Regions from separate parts of the Streptomyces sp. NPDC017225 genome, predicted to be linked through region 1. Evidence: riboswitches for the same ligand, from Rfam matches in the RefSeq annotation. Region 1 holds a riboswitch; the other holds the start of a gene.
The links. Region 1 has a riboswitch for cobalamin ahead of ACH4NX_RS29000 (cobalamin biosynthesis protein). Riboswitches for the same ligand answer to the same signal wherever they lie in the genome.

Region 1 (9,734 bases):
TCGTCGGTGCCGTAGGCCGCGTAGGGGGCGACCCGGACGGGGCCGCCGAGCGCCGCGGTCATGTAGTGCACCGGCGGGAGCTCGGGGACGAGCACCGAGACCGCCGTCGCGTGCACGGCGTGGGTGTGGACGACGGCCCGGGCGTCGGTGGCGCGGTACACGGCGAGGTGCATGGGCAGTTCGCTGGTGGGGACGAGAGTCCCGAGCACCTGCCGGCCGTCGAGGTCGACGCCGGTCACGTCGTCCGGGGCCAGACGGTCGTAGGGCACACCCGAAGGGGTGACCAGCACCGTGTCGTCGACGCGCACCGAGACGTTGCCGGACGTGCCGACCACCAGCCCGTCCGCCACCGTGCGCCGGGCCGTCGCGACGAGTGCTTCCCAGGCCGCCTCCCTGGCCTCCTCCCCGCCCCGCGTCCCGTCCCCGCGCACGCTTCCGGCCTCCGAATACGTCACAGTCACCGTCTCCTCCCGGGCGCCCCGCGCCCCTGGCCGCGCCGCCGTGTACCGGCGGCGCGGCGATCCTGCCAGGCACGTCTCCGGAGAGCATCGGGCCGGGTACACAGAGGGAGGCGGTAGCGCCGGTTCCGGTCACCGTGGCGCCCAGCCCAGTTCATCTTCCGTTCACTCTGGTTACCTACGTTCGACGCGCCAATGACCTCGAACGATTGCCTGGGTAAATGGAAAGCTTCTCGCTGATCCTCGCGATTGTGGTGGTAACCGCACTCGCGTTCGATTTCACGAACGGTTTCCACGACACCGCGAACGCGATGGCAACGACCATTTCGACCGGTGCGCTCAAGCCCAAGGTGGCGGTGGCGATGTCCGCCGTCCTCAACCTTGTCGGCGCCTTCCTCTCCGTGGAGGTCGCCAACACGATCTCCAAAGGTCTCGTCGACGAGACCGGCATCCGTCCCGAGGTCATCTTCGCCGCGCTGGTCGGCGCGATCCTCTGGAATCTGCTGACCTGGCTGGTCGGTCTCCCGTCCAGTTCCTCGCACGCCCTCATGGGCGGCCTGATCGGTGCCGCGGTCGCCTCGGCGGGCGTCGGCGCGGTCAACGGTGACGCGCTCGTCACCAAGGTCCTCCTCCCGGCGATCGCCGCCCCCCTCGTCGCGGGCCTCGCGGCGTTGCTCGGTGCGCGGCTGACGTACAAGCTCGGCCGCAAGGCCGACGGCAAGGCCGCCGCGAAGGGCTACCGCGCCGGGCAGATCGCCTCCGCCGGGCTGGTCTCGCTGGCCCACGGCACCAACGACGCCCAGAAGACGATGGGCATCATCACCCTCGCCCTGGTCGCCGGCGGCTCCCTCGCCCCCGACTCCGACCCGCCCATGTGGGTCATCCTGTCGGCGGGCGTCGCCATCGCGCTCGGCACCTACCTCGGCGGCTGGCGCATCATCCGCACCATGGGCAAGGGCCTGACCGACCTCCAGCCGCAGCAGGGCTTCGCCGCCCAGACCAGCGCCGCCACGGTCATCCTGGCCTCCTCCCACCTCGGCTTCTCCCTCTCCACCACGCACTCGGTCTCCGGTGCGGTGATGGGTGCGGGCCTCGGCCGCAAGGGCGGCGTGGTGCGCTGGTCCACGGCCACCCGGATGTTCGTCGCCTGGGGTCTGACCCTGCCGGCCGCGGCCCTGGTCGCCGCGATCGCCGAGTGGGTCTGCGGCCTGGGTGACTGGGGCACCGCCCTCGTCGCGGTCTTCCTGGTCGCCTCCAGCGCCGCCATCTGGAAGCTCTCCCGGCGCGAGGTCGTCGATCACACCAACGTCATCGACACCGACGAGCCCGAGTCGTCCGGCGTGGTGACCACGGCGATGGCCGCCGTCTCCCCGCCCCCGGCGGGCGTGACCGAGGACCTGGCCACCGCCGCCCCGGCCTCCGCGTCCGACTCCAAGGCCCCGTCGGCCACCACCACCGTCTGATCCCGCGCCCCGGGTACGAAGGAAGCGAAGAACCTCCATGAGCATCGACTGGGCAGCTCTCGGCTCCGTCTTCGGGGTCAGCCTCGTGGCCACCGTGGCCCTGGTGGGCCTGTTCACCCTCGGCATCGTCGGCCTCTCCCGCCAGGAGCGGGCGGCCGCGCAGGGCGGCTCCGCGGCCCTCGCGGTCACCGGCGCGTACGCGTGCTTCGCGGCCTGCGCGGCGGCGGTGGCGTACGGGATCTACCTGATCGTCGCCTGATCCACGAAGCACCACCTGCCCCACCAAGCAATCACCTGACGCACGAGCATCACCTGAGCCATGAGCATCGGCTGAGCCGTGAATATCGGCTGACGCGCGACGGTGGGCCGGACGCACGAACCCGTGCTCCGGCCCACGAACGACGCCTGGCCCCCGGCGCACACCAGTGAGGCGGGGCGCGGGACGGACCACCGTCCCGCGCCCCGCCTCTTCTCGTGCCGGCGCGCGCCTGCCGCGTGTGGGCCTTCGCACACTCCCCCGCAGCAGGTCAACGTCAGGTTGACGGGTGTTCGCGAGCCGTGGTGGACTTCCGGAGCCAATACGGCGGCAGGAGAGGAAGCCCGGTGCGAATCCGGCGCGGTCCCGCCACTGTGACCGGGGAACAGCCCCCGGGAGCCAGGAACTCTCACCGCCGGTCTCTTCGAACCAGGGCGTGGACACCCTGAGTGAGGACATACCGCCATGCTCGGCTGCCGATCGACGTTCAGTAGCAGGTCCTTCCCTGACCGTGTGACCGGCTGAGCCCATGCGTGCCGAACGCGTCTTCGCGTACGGTGCCGCCGCCGGCCTCCTCGGCGACCTCCTCCTCGGCGATCCGCGCCGCGGACACCCGGTCGCCGCGTTCGGCCGTGCCGCCGGTGCCGTGGAACGGGTGCTGTGGCGGGACCACCGGGGTTGGGGCGCGCTGCACACACTTGTGTGCGCCGGCGGCGCCGCCACCCTCGGATCGGCCGCGGCGCACGCCGTACGCCGCTCCCCCGCCGCCTCCGTCGCACTGACCGGCGCCGCCACCTGGGCCGTCGTCGGCGGGACCTCGCTCGCCCGCGAGGCCCGCGCCATCGGCCGGGCCCTGGAGGCCGGTGACGTCGAGGCGGCCCGCGCGCGGCTGCCGCACCTGTGCGGACGGGACCCGCAGGCGCTGGACGCCGACGGGATCGCCCGGGCCGTCGTGGAGTCCGTCGCCGAGAACACCTCGGACGCGGTGGTGGGTGCCCTGGTGTGGGGCGCCGTGGGCGGGGTGCCCGGACTGCTCGGCTTCCGGGCCGTGAACACCCTGGACGCCATGGTCGGCCACAAGTCCCCCAAGTACCGGCGGTACGGCTGGGCCTCGGCCCGCCTCGACGACCTCGCGGGCTGGCCGGGCGCCCGGCTGACCGCCGTCCTGACCACCGTGGCCGGTGGCGATCCGCAGGGTGCCGTACGGGCCTGGCGCGCCGATGCCGCACAGCACCCGAGCCCCAACGCCGGGCCCGTGGAGGCGTCCTTCGCGGGCGCCCTGGGGGTGCGGCTCGGCGGCACGCTCTCCTACGGCGGCCGGGTGGAGCACCGGCCCGTCCTCAACGGGGCGTCGGGACGCGCCGTCCGGGCCGGCAGCGGCGACATCGACCGGGCCGTACGGCTCTCCCGGCGCGTGGGCTGGCTGGCGCTGGGCGTGTGCGCGGGCGCGCGGCTGATCGCGCGCGGAGCCTCCAGGAAGGGGCGTACGTCATGAACGGTGGCATCAGCAGTGACGCGAGCGGTGACACGAGCAGACGCCTGAGCAGTGGCACGAGCGGTGGCATGGGCGGTGGCATGGGCGGTGGGCTCCTGGTCGCCGGGACCACCTCCGACGCCGGCAAGAGCGTCGTCACCGCCGGGATCTGCCGCTGGCTGGCGCGGCAGGGCGTCAAGGTCGCGCCCTTCAAGGCGCAGAACATGTCGCTCAACTCCTTCGTCACCCACGAGGGCGCCGAGATCGGGCGGGCGCAGGCCATGCAGGCCCAGGCGTGCCGGGTGGAGCCCACCGCGCTGATGAACCCGGTGCTGCTCAAGCCCGGTGGCGAGCGCAGCAGCCAGGTCGTGCTGCTCGGCAGGGCGGTCGGTGAGATGAGCGCCCGCGGCTACCACGGCGGCCGGCAGCAGCGGCTGCTCGGCACGGTGCTCGACTGCCTGGCCGAGCTGCGGAGCACGTACGACGCGGTGATCTGCGAGGGGGCGGGCAGTCCGGCCGAGATCAACCTGCGCCGGACCGACATCGTGAACATGGGGATCGCCAGGGGCGCCGGGCTCCCCGTCCTCGTCGTCGGCGACATCGACCGCGGGGGCGTCTTCGCCTCCTTCTTCGGCACGGTGGCGCTGCTGTCGCCCGAGGACCAGGCGCTGGTCGCCGGGTTCCTCGTCAACAAGTTCCGGGGCGACGTGTCGCTGCTGGAACCGGGCCTCGACATGCTCCACGGCCTCACCGGGCGGCGGACGTACGGCGTCCTGCCGTTCCGGCACGGGCTCGGCATCGACGAGGAGGACGGGCTGCGCGTCTCCCTGCGCGGCACGGTGCGGGAGTCGGCCGTCGCCCCGCCGGTCGGCGAGGACGTGCTGCGGGTCGCCGTCTGCGCCGTCCCCCTGATGTCCAACTTCACGGACGTGGACGCGCTGGCCGCCGAACCGGGTGTCGTGGTGCGGTTCGTGGACCGGCCGGAGGAGCTCGCGGACGCGGACCTCGTGGTCGTGCCGGGGACGCGCGGGACGGTGCGGGCCCTGGAGTGGCTGCGGGAGCGGGGGCTGGCGGACGCCATCTCGCGCAGGGTCGCCGACGGCCGGCCCGTGCTCGGTGTCTGCGGCGGCTTCCAGCTCCTGGGCGAGCGCATCGAGGACGAGGTCGAGTCGCGCGCCGGGCGCGTCGACGGGCTCGGACTGCTGCCCGTACGGGTGCGGTTCGCCCGCGAGAAGACCCTCGCCCGGCCGGTGGGCAAGGCCTTCGGCGAGCGCGTCGAGGGGTACGAGATCCACCACGGGGTCGCCGAGGTCCTCGGCGGCGAGGCGTTCATCACCGACGACGAAGGACACGGCCTGGACGGCTGCCGGGTCGGCCGGACCTGGGGCACGCACTGGCACGGGTCGCTGGAGTCGGACGGCTTCCGGCGGGCGTTCCTGCGCGAGGTGGCCGGCGCCGCGGGCCGCCGCTTCGTACCGGCCCCCGACACCTCTTTCGCCGCGCTGCGCGAGGAGCAGCTCGACCGGCTCGGCGACCTGATCGAACAGCACGCGGACACGGACGCGCTGTGGCGGCTCATCGAGTCCGGCGCGCCACAAGGACTGCCATTCATTCCACCGGGAGCGCCCGCATGAGCACAGTGTTGTTGTTGTCGACCGCCGACACGGATCTGCTGGCGGCCCGCGCGTCGGACGCCGTCTACCGGATCGGCAACCCGACCCGGGTCGACGTGACGGAGGAGCTGCCCGGGCTCCTCGACGGCGCGGACATCGCCGTCGTACGTCTGCTGGGCGGCAAGCGTGCCTGGGAGGAGGGGCTCGCCGCGCTGAGGGCCGCCGGTGTCCCGACCGTCCTGCTGGGCGGCGAGAGCGTGCCGGACGCGGAGCTGATGGCGGAGTCGTCGGTACCGGCCGGGGTGGTGGCGGAGGCACTGCGCTACCTCGTCGAGGGCGGGCCCGCCAACCTCACCCAGCTCGCCCGGTTCCTCTCCGACACCGTGCTGCTGACCGGCGAGGGCTTCGACGAGCCGCAGAAGATGCCGGAGTTCGGTGTCCACGGTTCCCGGGCCGTCGTGGCGGGCCGTCCGACGGTCGGTGTGCTCTTCTACCGGGCACACCAGCTGAGCGGCAACACCGCCTTCGTCGACACGCTGTGCGACGCGATCGAGGCGCACGGGGCCAACGCGCTGCCCGTGTACTGCGGTTCGCTGCGCGACGCGGACGCGGGGCTGTACGAGCTGCTGGGCCGGGCCGACGCCCTGGTCGCCACCGTCCTCGCGGCCGGCGGCACGCACGCCTCGCAGGCGTCGGCGGGCGGCGACGAGGAGGCCTGGGACATCGGCGCGCTGGCCGACCTGAACGTCCCGGTGCTGCAAGGGCTCTGCCTCACCTCCTCCCGGGCCGCCTGGGAGGCGTCCGACGCCGCACTCTCCCCCATGGACGCGGCGATGCAGGTGGCGATCCCGGAGTTCGACGGGCGCCTGGTCACCGTGCCGTTCTCCTTCAAGGAGCAGGGGCCCGACGAGGTGCCGGTGTACGTCGCCGACCCCGAGCGGGCCGGGCGGGTCGCCGGGATCGCCGTACGGCACGCGGCGCTCGGGTACAAGGCGAACGCCGACAAGAAGCTCGCGCTGGTCTTCACCGCGTACCCGACCAAGCACTCCCGCGTCGGCAACGCGGTGGGCCTCGACACCCCGGCCTCGGCGGTGCGGGTCCTGGACGCGCTGCGGGACGCCGGGTACTCCCTCACCGACTACCCGTCCGGTGGCGACGAGCTGATCCACCGGCTGATCGCGGCCGGGGGCCACGACGTCGAGTGGCTGACGGAGGACCAGTTGGCCGCCGCCCCCGCGCGGGTGCCGCTGGCCGACTACCGGGCGTGGTTCGAGAAGCTGGACCCGGAGCTGCGGGAGGGCATGCGGGAGGCGTGGGGGGAGCCGCCCGGTTCGCTGTACGTCGACGGGGACGACATCGTGCTCGCGTCGCTCCGGTTCGGGAACGTCGTCGTGATGATCCAGCCGCCGCGCGGCTTCGGCGAGAACCCGATCGCGATCTACCACGATCCCGACATGCCGCCGTCGCACCACTACCTGGCGGCGTACCGCTGGCTGGACAACAGCTTCGGCGCCGACGCGATCGTGCACATGGGCAAGCACGGCACGATGGAGTGGCTGCCGGGCAAGGGCCTCGGGCTGAGCGCGGGCTGCGCGCCGGACGCGGTGCTGGGCGACCTGCCGCTGATCTACCCGTTCATCGTCAACGACCCCGGCGAGGGCACCCAGGCCAAGCGGCGCGGGCACGCCACGGTCGTCGACCACCTGGTGCCGCCGATGGCGCGTGCCGACACGTACGGCGATCTGGCCAAGCTGGAGCAGCTGCTCGACGAGTACGCGCTCGTCTCCGACCTGGACCCGGCCAAGGCGCCGGCGGTCCGCGCGCAGATCTGGACGCTGGTCAAGGCGGCCGAGCTCCATCACGACCTGCACGTCGACGACCAGCCGGACGACGACGCGTTCGACGAGTTCGTCATGCACATCGACGGCTACCTGTGCGAGATCAAGGACGTGCAGATCCGCGACGGCCTGCACATCCTGGGCGGCGGCCCGGTCGGCGAGCCGCGCGTCAACCTCGTACTGGCGGTGCTGCGCGCCTCGCAGGTGTGGGGCGGGCAGGCGAACGCGCTGCCGGGGCTGCGGGCGTCGCTGGCCGGGCACTTCGGGCTGGTGGAGAAGGAGCTGCTGGCCGAGCCGGGCGCGCCGGTGAAGGTGCCGGTGGAGCTGACGGACCTGGTCGAAGGGCCCTCCCGCAGCGCCGCCGACGCGGTCGACCTGCTGGAGCAGCTGTGCCGGCGGTTCGCGGAGGGCATGGAGTCCCGGGCGTGGGACACCGCGGCCGTACCGGCCCTGGTGCGCGAGGTGCTGGGCTGCGGCGAACTCCCCGACGCGGTGGCCGTACTGGAGTTCGCCTGCACGGAGGTCGTGCCGCGGCTGGCCCGGACGACGGACGAGATCGGGCACATCCTGCGGGCCCTGGACGGGGGTTACGTCCCGGCCGGACCGTCCGGATCTCCGACGCGCGGGCTGGTCAACGTGCTGCCGACCGGCCGGAACTTCTACTCCGTCGACCCGAAGGCGATCCCGTCCCGGCTGAGCTGGGAGGTCGGCCAGTCCCTCGCGGACTCGCTGATCCAGCGCTATCTGAGCGACACCGGCGAGTACCCGGAGTCCGTCGGCCTCACGGTGTGGGGCACGTCCGCGATGCGCACCCAGGGCGACGACATCGCCGAGATCCTCGCGCTGCTGGGATGCCGTCCGGTGTGGGACGACGCCTCGCGCCGGGTCACCGGCTTCGAGGTGGTGCCGGTGACCGAGCTGGGCCGGCCGCGCGTCGACGTCACGGTGCGTATCTCGGGCTTCTTCCGGGACGCGTTCCCGCACGTCGTGGGGCTGATCGACGACGCGGTGCGGGCGGTGGCGGAGCTGGACGAGCCCGCCGACCAGAACTACGTACGCGCCCACGCCGACGCGGACACCGCCGAGCACGGCGACCGGCGCCGGGCGACCGCACGTATCTTCGGCTCCAAGCCGGGCGCGTACGGCGCCGGTCTGCTGCCGCTGATCGACGCCCGCAACTGGCGCTCCGACGCGGACCTCGCCGAGGTGTACGCGGTGTGGGGCGGCTACGCCTACGGGCGCGGGCTGGACGGGCGGGCGGCGCGCGGGGACATGGAGACGGCGTTCCGGCGGATCGCGGTCGCGGCGAAGAACGTGGACACGCGTGAGCACGACCTCGTCGACGCCGACGACTACTTCCAGTACCACGGCGGCATGGTCGCCATGGTGCGGCACCTGACGGGGACCTCCCCGGAGGCGTACGTCGGCGACTCCGCCACTCCCGACCAGGTGAAGACCCGGACGCTGGGAGAGGAGACCCACCGCGTCTTCCGCGCCCGCGTGGTCAACCCGCGCTGGATGGCGGCGATGCGGCGGCACGGCTACAAGGGCGCCTTCGAGATGGCGGCCACCGTGGACTACCTGTTCGGGTACGACGCGACAGCCGGGGTGGTGGACGACTGGATGTACGAGAAGCTCAGCGCCGAGTACGTCTTCGACCCGGAGAACCGGGACTTCATGAAGAAGTCCAACCCGTGGGCGCTGCGCGGCATCACGGAGCGGCTGCTGGAGGCCGCCGACCGCGGTCTGTGGGCGGAGCCGGACCAGGAGACGCTCGAGCGGCTGCGCGCCACCTACCTGGAACTCGAAGGCGACTTGGAGGGTGACGAGAAGTGAGTACCCCGTTCCCGTTCACGGCCGTCGTCGGCCAGGACGACCTGCGGCTCGCACTGCTGCTGAACGCCGTCTCACCGGCCGTCGGCGGCGTGCTGGTGCGCGGCGAGAAGGGCACCGCCAAGTCCACGGCGGTGCGTGCGCTGTCGGCGCTGATGCCGGAGGTGGACGTCGTCTCCGGGTGCCGGTTCTCCTGTGACCCGGCCTCTCCCGACCCCGGCTGCCCGGACGGTCCGCACGAGTCGGGGGCCGCCGGCTCCCGGTCGGCCCGGATGGTCGAGCTGCCCGTCGGGGCCTCCGAGGACCGGCTGGTGGGCGCCCTCGACATCGAGCGGGCGCTCGCCGAGGGCGTGAAGGCTTTCGAGCCGGGGCTGTTGGCCGACGCGCACCGCGGGATCCTGTACGTCGACGAGGTCAACCTGCTCCACGACCACCTGGTCGACCTGCTGCTGGACGCTGCCGCGATGGGCGCCTCGTACGTCGAGCGCGAAGGTGTCTCCGTACGGCATGCGGCGCGGTTCCTGCTCGTGGGCACCATGAACCCCGAGGAGGGCGAGCTGCGGCCGCAGTTGCTGGACCGCTTCGGCCTCACCGTCGAGGTCACCGCCTCGCGCGAGCCCGACCAGCGCGTCGAGGTCGTACGGCGCCGGCTGGCGTACGACGACGCCCCCGACGCCTTCGCCACGCGCTGGGCCGGCGAGGAGGCCGCCGTACGGGCGCGGATCGTGGCGGCTCGGGAGCTGCTGCCGTCGGTGCGGCTCGGCGACGGTGCGCTCAGGCAGATCGCGGCGACCTGTGC
Region 2 (9,734 bases), on a different contig from region 1:
TGCGGCGACTACCGGCGCGTGGTGTCGGACAACAGTGCCGCGATCGCCGCCGACGAGAAGTACCGCGTGCGGGCCGGGGCGATGAACTTCTACACCCTCTACCGCTCGCACAACCACCACTTCAGGATCTACGGCGCGATGTTCCTCGGCCAGTACGAGGTCGCGCTGGACGCCGCCGCGCGACTGGAGGAGTCCGTCCCCGAGGAACTGCTGCGTGTCGAGAGCCCGCCGATGGCCGACTGGCTGGAGGGCTTCCTGGCCATGCGGGTGCACGTACTGATCCGGTTCGGCCGCTGGGCCGACATCCTCCGGCTGCCGCTGCCCGCCGACCCGAGCCTGTACCGCGTGACGACCGCGATGCTCCACTACGCCCGCGGGGTCGCCCTCTCGGCCACCGGCGAGGTCACCGAGGCGGAGGCCGAACGCGCCCTGTTCCGTGAGGCGGTCGCCCGGGTGCCCGGCACGCGCACCCTGTTCAACAACACCTGCGCGGACATCCTCGCCATCGCGTCGGCCATGCTCGACGGCGAACTGGAGTACCGCAAGGGCGACCACGCCGCCGCCTTCGCCGCCCTGGAGCGGTCGGTCGAACTGGACGACAACCTCCCGTACGACGAGCCGTGGGGCTGGATGCAGCCCACCCGGCACGCCTACGGCGCCCTGCTCCTGGAACAGGGCCGGCTCGCGGAGGCCGAGGCGGTCTACCGGGCCGACCTGGGTCTCGACGACACCCTGCCCCGCCCCTTGCGGCATCCCGACAACGTCTGGGCCCTGCACGGACTCCACGAGTGCCTGACGCGCCTGGGCAAGGACGGGGAGGCGCGTATCGTGTCCCAGCGGCTGAAGCTCGCCGCCGCGCTGGCGGACGTACCGGTCGAGGCCTCCTGTTTCTGCCGCCTGGGCACCGCACCGGCGACCGGCGGTCCGGGTGGCTGCTGCGCCACGGAACGATGACCGCCCGTGCCGGCGCGGTCCGCCCCGGTTCGGCTCAGACGTTGACGCCGAAGTCCGCGGCGATGCCCGACAGGCCGGAGGCGTATCCCTGTCCGACCGCCCGGAACTTCCACTCGGCTCCGTGCCGGTACAGCTCGCCGAAGACCATCGCGGTCTCGGTCGACGCGTCCTCGGACAGGTCGTAGCGGGCGAGTTCCTGGTGGCCCGCCTGGTTGACGACCCGGATGAAGGCGTTGCGGACCTGGCCGAAGCTCTGCCCGCGGTTCTCCGCGTCGTGGATGGAGACCGGGAAGACGATCCGGTCGACCTCGGCGGGGACGGTGGCGAGGTCCACCTTGACCGTCTCGTCGTCGCCCTCGCCCTCGCCGGTGAGGTTGTCACCGGTGTGCTCGACCGAGCCGTCCGGGCTGGTCAGGTTGTTGTAGAAGACGAAGTGCCCGTCCGAGAGCACCTTCCCCGAGGCGTCGAGGAGCAGCGCGGAGGCGTCGAGGTCGTAGTCGGTGCCGGTCGTGGTGCGCACGTCCCAGCCCAGACCGACCAGAACGGCGGTCAGGCCGGGCGCCTCCTTGCTGAGCGAGACGTTGCCGCCCTTGGCCAGGGAAACTCCCACTGCGTTCTCCTTCGTAGCATCCGCTGATCATGTCCACCGTTCAATCTACAGCACTGTAGAAGTATGGCTTCTATAGGATGGCGTCCCATCAGGCGTACAGCGGCGGAAGGAGGCGGGCTGTGATGGATCACCGGCGTCCGCGGCGGCGGGGGCAGGGCGAGCTGGAGGCGCTGGTGCTGTCGGCGCTGCGCGAGGCGGACGGCCCCGCGACGGCCGGCTGGGTGCAGGAGCGCCTGGGCGGCGGCCTCGCCTACACCACGGTGATCACGATCCTGACCCGATTGCTGGACAAGGGCGCGGTCACCCGCGAGCGCGCGGGCCGGTCCTTCGCCTGGACACCCGCCTCGGACGAGGCGGGCCTGGCCGCGCGGAAGATGCGCAAGGTCCTGGACGCCGAGAGCGACCGGGTGGCGGTGCTGGCCAGCTTCGTCACCGGCCTCGACCCGGACGACGAGCGGCTGCTGCGCGAACTGCTGGGGCACGCGGGCGATGCGGAGGACGGCTGACGCCGCATGGGCGTATTCGTCTTTCTGCCACTGGTCCTGCCGCTGACGGCGTGGCCGATCGCCCGGCTGGCCGAACAGCACCTGCACCCGCGGAGTGCGACCAGACTGCTCACCGCCGTGGCCGCCGTGATGGCCCTGTGCAGCACGGTCTGCCTCGCCCTGGTGATGGTGGTCGGCACCGCGCAGCTGCCGGGCAACCCGCTGCCCGACGGCTGGTCCGACCCAGAGGTGCGGGCTGCGGTGCCGTACGACGAGGTCGTCGGCAAGGCGGCGATTCCCGCGCTGTGCGCGGTGGTCGTGGCCTCGGTGCGGGCCCTGTGGCGGCACGGCAGGGTGCGTCGCCGCGCCCACCGCGCGCTGGCCGGACTACCGGGGACCGGGGTGGCCGTGCTGCCGGACGACGTGCCCTACGCGTACGCGCTGCCCGGCGGTCACCGGGACCGCGTGGTGGTGAGCACGGCGCTGCTCGACTGCCTCGAACCGGCCGAGCGGCGCGCGCTGTTCGCCCACGAGCGGGCCCATCTGGCCGCCCGCCACCATCGTTTCCTGCTGGCTGTCCGGCTCGCCGCTCTGGCCAACCCGTTCCTGCGGCCCCTGCGGACCGCCGTGGCCTACACGGCGGAGCGGTGGGCGGACGAGGCGGCCGCGCGGGCGGTCGGCAACCGCCGCTCGGTGGCGACCGCGATCGGCAAGGCGGCTCTGGTCTCCCGGGGCACCCCGGTCGCCACCCTCGCCGGCCTCGCGGCGCCCGGCCCGGTACCGCGCCGGGTGGCGGCCATGCTGGGCCCCGCGCCCGCGGTCCGCACCTGGCCCTCGGTGTTCACCTCGGTGGGCCTGGCGGCGTGGGCCGCGGCCGCCGGAACCGCCGTGTCGGCGATGTCGTCCGCGAACGCCGCCGTCACGATGTTCCTCATCCTCCGCGCCGCGACGCCTCTCTGAGCCATTCTGGGCGACTCTGAGGCACTCTGATTTTTCGGAGAAAGACCCAGGTCGCAGAGGTGCTCGCAGAACATCTTCACTCGATCGGGTGATCGGCCAATCCGCGGCCGGGACGGCTCCGGATTCCCCATGTGAGGGAAGAACCGAGGACATACCGACAGCGGCCCGCCGCCCGCCCGTGCTCCCGCCGGTCCACAGGCGCGGAACGGCTCGGCCCTCACACGCCCGCGCCGAGCCCCCGGTCGGACGGAGGCACTCCCGCGGCGAGCGCGGAACCTCCGAGCGTGCTCGCCGAGGCGAGAGCTGACGAAGGCACCGACCAGGGCCGGCGCGGGTCCGCCGACTGAAGACGAGCGGGGCGCGCACCCCGTCGACCGACCACCACCTGACCGCAGTCCGTACCGACGCAGGCTTCGTGCTGCCCTCTGCCGCACCTTGCTGCCCCTTTTCACCTGGGAGAATCCATGAACGCCCGTATTCGCCGCTCCGCCGTCGCCGTCGCCGCGGCCGCCATCCTGCCCCTGGCCCTGGTCGCCTGCTCCGACGACGGCGACAGCGGCTCGTCGGACTCCGCCCAGGCCGCCTCCTCGGCCCCCGCGGACGCCGGCGACCAGCCCGCCGGGGGCGGCGACGAGTCGGCCGGCGGCGACATGGCCGGCGCCGACGAGCCGTTCGGTCCGGCGTGTTCCACGGTGCCGAAGGACGGCGCCGGTTCCTTCGAGGGCATGGCCAAGGATCCGGTGGCCACGGCCGCCTCGAACAACCCGGCGCTGTCCACGCTGGTGACGGCGGTGAAGAAGGCCGGTCTGGTCGACACGCTGAACAACGCCGAGAACATCACGGTGTTCGCGCCGACCAACGACGCCTTCGCCAAGATCCCGAAGGCTGACCTGGACAAGGTCCTGAACGACAAGGCGATGCTCACCAAGGTCCTGACCTACCACGTGGTGGGCCAGAAGCTCGCGCCCAAGGACCTGGAGAACGGTTCCTTCGAGACGCTGGAGAAGTCGAAGCTGACGACGTCCGGCTCGGACGAGTCCTACACGGTCAACGACTCGGCCAAGGTCGTCTGCGGCAACGTCAAGACCGCCAACGCCAACGTCTACATCGTCGACACCGTGCTCATGCCCAAGAGCTGAAGCACGAGCGGGCGGACGGGGCCGGGGGCGGTCGGGCAGACGGCGGCCCCCGGCCCCGCGGTGACCCTGTGGTAGCTTGCGGTAGCCAGTCGAACCCACCTGGTGGGTCAGGGAATCCGGTGCGAATCCGGAGCTGACGCGCAGCGGTGAGGGGTACGGGCGGGACAAGGGCCACTGGGCGGCGCAAGCCGTCCGGGAAGGCGTCCCGTCCGGTCGATCCCGAGTCCGAAGACCTGCTGGCACCCGCGCCGCGTACGGCGTGGACCACCGTACGAACGGGCTTCGCGCATGAGCCCTCGACGCCAGAGGATCTTCCTTGCCCGCAGCACGCCCCGCCGGCTCCCGCCGTGCCTTCGGCTCCTTCCGTCCCTTCGGTTCGTTCCGCTCCCGTTCCTCGTTGCTGCTGTCCGGTGCCCTGCTGGCGTCCGGCTGCGGCTCCGGAGCGACCGCCACGGACTCCGCCGCTCCGGCCGAGGCCGCCGGCTATCCACGCTCCGTCAGTGACTGCGGGCAGAAGGTGGAGGTCACGGCGCCGCCCCGGCGGGCGGTCTCCCTCAACCAGGGCACCACGGAGATCCTGCTCTCGCTGGGACTCGCCGACCGCATGGCCGGCACCGCCACCTGGACCGACCCGGTCATGAAGGGCCTGGAGAAGGCGAACGCCGGCGTGCCCCGGCTCGCCGACGACATGCCCTCCTTCGAGACGGTCCTGGACGCCGAACCCGACTTCGTCGCCGCCTCCTTCGCCTCCACGCTCGGCCCCGGCGGAGTGGCCACGCGCGAGCAGTTCACCGAACTCGGCGTGCCGGCCTACCTGTCCCCGTCCGACTGCGCGGGCAAGGACAACAGCGGCGACGGCGACGGCGTCCGCGACGAATCCCTGACGATGGACGCAGTCTACGGCGAAGTCCGCGACCTGGCCCGGCTGTTCGACGTCGAACAGCGCGGCGACAAACTGGTCGCCGACCTGAAGGCGCGGGTCGAGAGGGCCACGTCGGGCGTCGACGCCTCCGGTGTCACCCTCATGTACTGGTTCGCCAACTCCACTTCGCCCTACATGGCGGGCTGCTGCGGCGCCCCCGGTGTCATGACCCGCGAACTCGGCGCGAGGAACGCCATGGACGACACCCGGGAGGAATGGCCGCAGGTCGGCTGGGAGACCGTAGCGGACCGCGACCCCGACGTCCTCGTCATCGGAGACCTCACCCGCAGGTCCCAGACGGCCGAGACCGCCGCGAAGAAGATCGAGTTCCTGGAGTCCGACCCCGTCACCAAGAACATGACCGCGGTCAGGAAGAAGCGGTACGTGCTGCTGAGCGGACAGGCCATGAACCCCACCATCCGCACCGTCGAGGGCGTGGAGAAGGTGGCGGCGGCACTGCGCGCGTACGGCCTCACCAAGTGACGGCCGAAAGCCAGGCGACAACCGAAAGCCAGGCGACAACCGAAAGCCAGGCAACGGCCGAAAGCCAGGTGGCCGCCAAAAGCCAGGTGACGGCCGGCAGTAGGGCGACGCCGGGCAGCCAGGTGACGCCCACGAGCCGGGCGGCCTCCGGAATCCGGGCGGCCTCCGGAATCCGCGCGGCCGGCCGCCGCTACCCGGTCTGGGCGGTGGCCGGGTTCGTCGCCCTGTGCGCCTCCGTGGCCGTCGCCGTCACCATCGGCCCCGCCGACATCGGCGTCGGCGAGGTCTGGTCCATCGTCGTCGCCCACCTCGGAGGCGGCACCCCCGCCGTGGACGTGACACCGATCCGCGACGGCATCGTCTGGGACCTGCGGCTGCCCCGGACCCTCCTCGCCGCGGTGTGCGGCGCCGGACTCGCCGTCTGCGGCGCCGTACTCCAGTCCCTGCTGCGCAACCCGCTGGCCGACCCCTTCGTGCTGGGCGTCTCCTCCGGCGCCTCGACCGGTGCCGTCCTGGTCGTCGTCCTCGGCGTGGGCGGCGGAGCGCTGTCCCTGTCGGGCGGGGCGTTCCTCGGGGCGGTCTGCTCCTTCGCGCTGGTGATGCTGCTCAGCCACAGCCTCGGCGGTACCCCGGACCGGGTGGTACTCGCGGGGGTGGCCGCGATGCAGCTGTTCTCCGCGCTCACCTCGTTCGTCGTGATGACCGCGGCCGACGCCGAGACCACTCGTGGCGTCCTGTTCTGGCTGCTCGGCTCCCTCGGCGGAGCGGGCTGGACGGACGTGTGGACCGGCACGGCGGTCCTGGTCGTGGTACTGGCCGTCTGCCTCGGGTACGCCGGGACGCTGGACGCCTTCGCGTTCGGCCAGGACGCCGCGGCCTCGCTCGGCGTCCACGTGACCCGCACCCGTCTGGTGCTGCTGTGCGCCACCGCCCTGCTCACCGCGGCCCTGGTCGCCTCGGCCGGCGCCATCGGCTTCGTCGGTCTGGTGCTGCCGCACGCCGTACGGGCGCTGACCGGCCCCGGGCACGCCCGGCTGCTGCCGGTCTGCGCGCTCGCCGGGGCGGTGTTCCTGGTGTGGGTCGACACCCTGGCCCGTACCGTCCTCGCACCCCAGGAGGTCCCGGTGGGCGTGGTGACCTCGCTGATCGGCGTGCCCGCCTTCGTGCTCGTGCTCTACCGCACCCGGGGGGCACGATGACGCTGAACGCCGAGCGGGTCTCGCGCGCCGCCGGCGGGCGGCTCATCCTGGACGGCGTGGGCCTGAGCCCCCGGCCCGGCGCCATGACCGGTCTGCTCGGCCCCAACGGCTCGGGCAAGTCCACCCTGCTGCGGCTCCTCGCCGGCGTGCTCGCCCCGGCCTCCGGCGTCGTCACCCTCGACGGCCGCCCGCTGGACCGGGTGGGCCGCCGGGAGATCGCCCGGCGCGTGGCCGTGGTCGAGCAGCAGGCGGACACGCAGGTCGAGCTGAGCGTCCGGGACGTCGTCCGGCTGGGCCGGATACCGCACCGCCGCGCCTGGACCCCCGCGTCGGAGGCCGACGAGGAGGCGGTCGCCGTCGCCCTGGAGCGCACCGGCCTGACCGGGCAGGCGGACCGGCTCTGGCACACCCTCTCCGGCGGCGAACGCCAGCGCGTCCAGATCGCCCGCGCCCTCGCCCAGCGGCCCCGCGAACTCCTGCTGGACGAACCGACCAACCACCTCGACGTCCAGCACCAGCTCGACGTGCTGACCCTGGTCGCCGCCCTGCCCGTCACCAGCGTCGTCGCCCTGCACGACCTCAACCTCGCGGCGATGTACTGCGACCACCTGGTGGTGCTGTCCGAGGGGAGGGTGGCGGCCCGCGGCGAGCCCGCGGAGGTCCTGACCGCGGACCTGGTCGCCGAGGTGTACCGGGTGCGCGCCGAGGTCACCCGCACCGGGCCGGGCGGCCGCCCGCACGTCCGGTTCCTCGGCACGCTGACAGGACGTTCCTCGGGCGGCTGACGGCCGCTTCCGGGGTGCGCGGGGCCCGGACGTCGCCGACGCCCCAGGAGCAGCGGCGTCAGCGTCCCGTCGGCGTCAGGACGTGGACCGTCAGTACCCCGTCAGGAAGGCCGGGACGCCCGGCCGGCGGTCACAGCGTGAGGGACGAGCCCCGGCGCGCCTCCCCGCGTCCGGGGCCCCTGCCTCTCCACCGGGCGGCGGTCAGTCCATCAGCCCGGCGGCGAGTGCGGCCCCCAGTTCCCAGCAGGTGTCGAGATCGGCCTTGCCGGGCTCGCCGGCCACGCTCACCGCCGGCGCCGCGCGCTGCCAGCCGAGGCCGGTCGTGACCGACTCGATGCCGCGCACCGCGCCGGTGGTGTCGCTGCCGCCGTGCACGTAGTAGCCGAAGGGGCGGCCCCGCGTCTCGTCCAGGCACGGGTAGTAGACCTGGTCGAAGAAGTGCTTCAGGGCGCCGGACATGTAGCCCAGGTTGGCCGGAGTGCCCAGCAGGTATCCGTCGGCCTCCAGCACGTCGACCGACGTCGCCGCCAGCGCCGCGCGCCTGACCACCCGTACCCCTTCGATCTCGGGTGCGTTCGCCCCGGACACGACGGCTTCCAGCATCGCCTGGCAGTTCGGCGACGGCGTGTGATGCACGATCAGCAAAGTGGCCACGGCCCCAAGCCTGCCGCCCGCCACCCGCCGACCGCAAGAAACGCCACGACCGCAGGAAACGCCACGACCGCAGGAAACGCCACCGCCGCCCGCCGCCCGGTCCGGACCGGCCCGGCGACCCCGGCGACCGCGTCGGCCCGCGCGGGCGGCGGCGCGGCCCCGGCCCCGCCCGGCTCAGGCCGGCATGTTCATCAGCGCGATCGGCGTGGTGGTCGGCTGCTTCGAACCACCCGCCGGCTCCACGGTGATGCCGACACCCACCGCGTCGTCCACGTCACCCTCCATCAGTACCGCCTGACTGCCGCGGCCGGGATCCATCAGGCCCGCCGACCGCATCGTGCCGTGGTCGTCGAACCAGAGCTGGTACACCTTGCCCTGCGACGGCTCGGCCATGCCCGAGGCCAGGAACACGGCCCGGTCGCGGCGCTCGGAGACGACCAGGGTCCCACTCGCCCCGCCGGACAGCCGTACCGTGCTCGAGGCCGCGTCGGGCGCGGCCAGCACCCCGGCCAGTTCCTCGGACCGCTGCTGCGCCAGGGCCGCCCGGTCCCCGGCGTCCTGTGCCCGTTCGTACTGCCACACCGCCGTGCCGCCGAAACCCGCAGCGGCGGCCACACAGGCGGCCAGCGCCCACCGGGCCAGGCCCCGGCCCCGGGGCACGACGCGACGCGCCCGCTCCACCGTCCCGCCGCCCGGTGGCACCTGCCGCACCGTGGTGATGCGGTGCAGCACCCGTTCCTTGAGCACACGACCGGGTGAGACCGTGGCGGCCAGACCCAGCCGGGCCGTCGCCGCGGCGAACTCCAGACTCTCCTGCTCGCAGGCGCCGCAGTCCGCGAGGTGGCGCTCGAAGGCGGCCCGCTCGTCGTCGTGCAGCGCGTGCAGGGCGTAGGCGCCCGTCAGGCTGTGCAGGTCCTCGGTGCGCGTCACGCGCTCACCCCCAGGCAGTCACGGAGCCGGATGAGACCGTCACGCAGCCGGGTCTTCACCGTGCCGAGCGGCAGCGCGAGCGCCTCGGCGACCTGCCGGTAGGTCAGGCCGCGGTAGTAGGCCAGGGTGACGGACTGGCGCTGGATCTCGGTCAGGGTCCGCAGACAGCGCCGCACCTGCTCCCGCTCCAGTCGCGTCTCCACCTGTTCGGTCACCTCGTCGTACTCGGGCGTACGGTCGAGCAGGGCGGCCCGGTGGTCGCGGGCCGCGGCGGCTTCCACCGACCGCACCCGGTCCACGGCCCGCCGGTGGGCCAGGGTGAGGATCCAGTTGACCACCGTGCCGCGCTCGGGCCGGTAGCGGGGCGCCGTGCGCCAGACCTCCACCAGCACCTCCTGCGCGACCTCCTCCGACTGCGCCTGGTCGCGCAGTACCGCCCGGGCGACTCCGAGAACGGACCCCGCCACCGCGTCGTAGACCGCGGCGAAGGAGTCCTGATCGCCCAGGGCCACCTCATGGATGAGCTTTTCCAGGTCTGGCTGGGCCGATGGATTTCTGCCGATGTGTACGGCTTCCTTCACGACGGTTTCTCCAAAACAATGCGACGAGCCGG

Region 2: linked by a shared signal. The riboswitch ahead of ACH4NX_RS02225 (ABC transporter substrate-binding protein) and the one ahead of ACH4NX_RS29000 (cobalamin biosynthesis protein) in region 1 are both predicted to bind cobalamin.

Annotation. Positions count from the first base shown of each region.
Region 1 covers NZ_JBIRNE010000016.1:56,904-66,637, forward strand. The annotation lists gene ACH4NX_RS28985 (class II aldolase/adducin family protein) at 1-455, opposite strand, end outside; gene ACH4NX_RS28990 (inorganic phosphate transporter) at 680-1,921, shown strand; gene ACH4NX_RS28995 (hypothetical protein) at 1,959-2,180, shown strand; cobalamin riboswitch at 2,467-2,606, shown strand; gene ACH4NX_RS29000 (cobalamin biosynthesis protein) at 2,707-3,672, shown strand; gene ACH4NX_RS29005 (cobyric acid synthase) at 3,753-5,285, shown strand; gene cobN (cobaltochelatase subunit CobN) at 5,282-8,938, shown strand; gene ACH4NX_RS29015 (putative cobaltochelatase) at 8,935-9,734, shown strand, end outside.
Region 2 covers NZ_JBIRNE010000001.1:508,447-518,180, forward strand. The annotation lists gene ACH4NX_RS02200 (hypothetical protein) at 1-954, shown strand, start outside; gene ACH4NX_RS02205 (TerD family protein) at 989-1,564, opposite strand; gene ACH4NX_RS02210 (BlaI/MecI/CopY family transcriptional regulator) at 1,687-2,070, shown strand; gene ACH4NX_RS02215 (M56 family metallopeptidase) at 2,077-3,009, shown strand; gene ACH4NX_RS02220 (fasciclin domain-containing protein) at 3,474-4,148, shown strand; cobalamin riboswitch at 4,218-4,404, shown strand; gene ACH4NX_RS02225 (ABC transporter substrate-binding protein) at 4,465-5,553, shown strand; gene ACH4NX_RS02230 (FecCD family ABC transporter permease) at 5,724-6,752, shown strand; gene ACH4NX_RS02235 (ABC transporter ATP-binding protein) at 6,749-7,537, shown strand; gene ACH4NX_RS02240 (NAD(P)H-dependent oxidoreductase) at 7,739-8,191, opposite strand; gene ACH4NX_RS02245 (anti-sigma factor domain-containing protein) at 8,366-9,121, opposite strand; gene ACH4NX_RS02250 (sigma-70 family RNA polymerase sigma factor) at 9,118-9,702, opposite strand.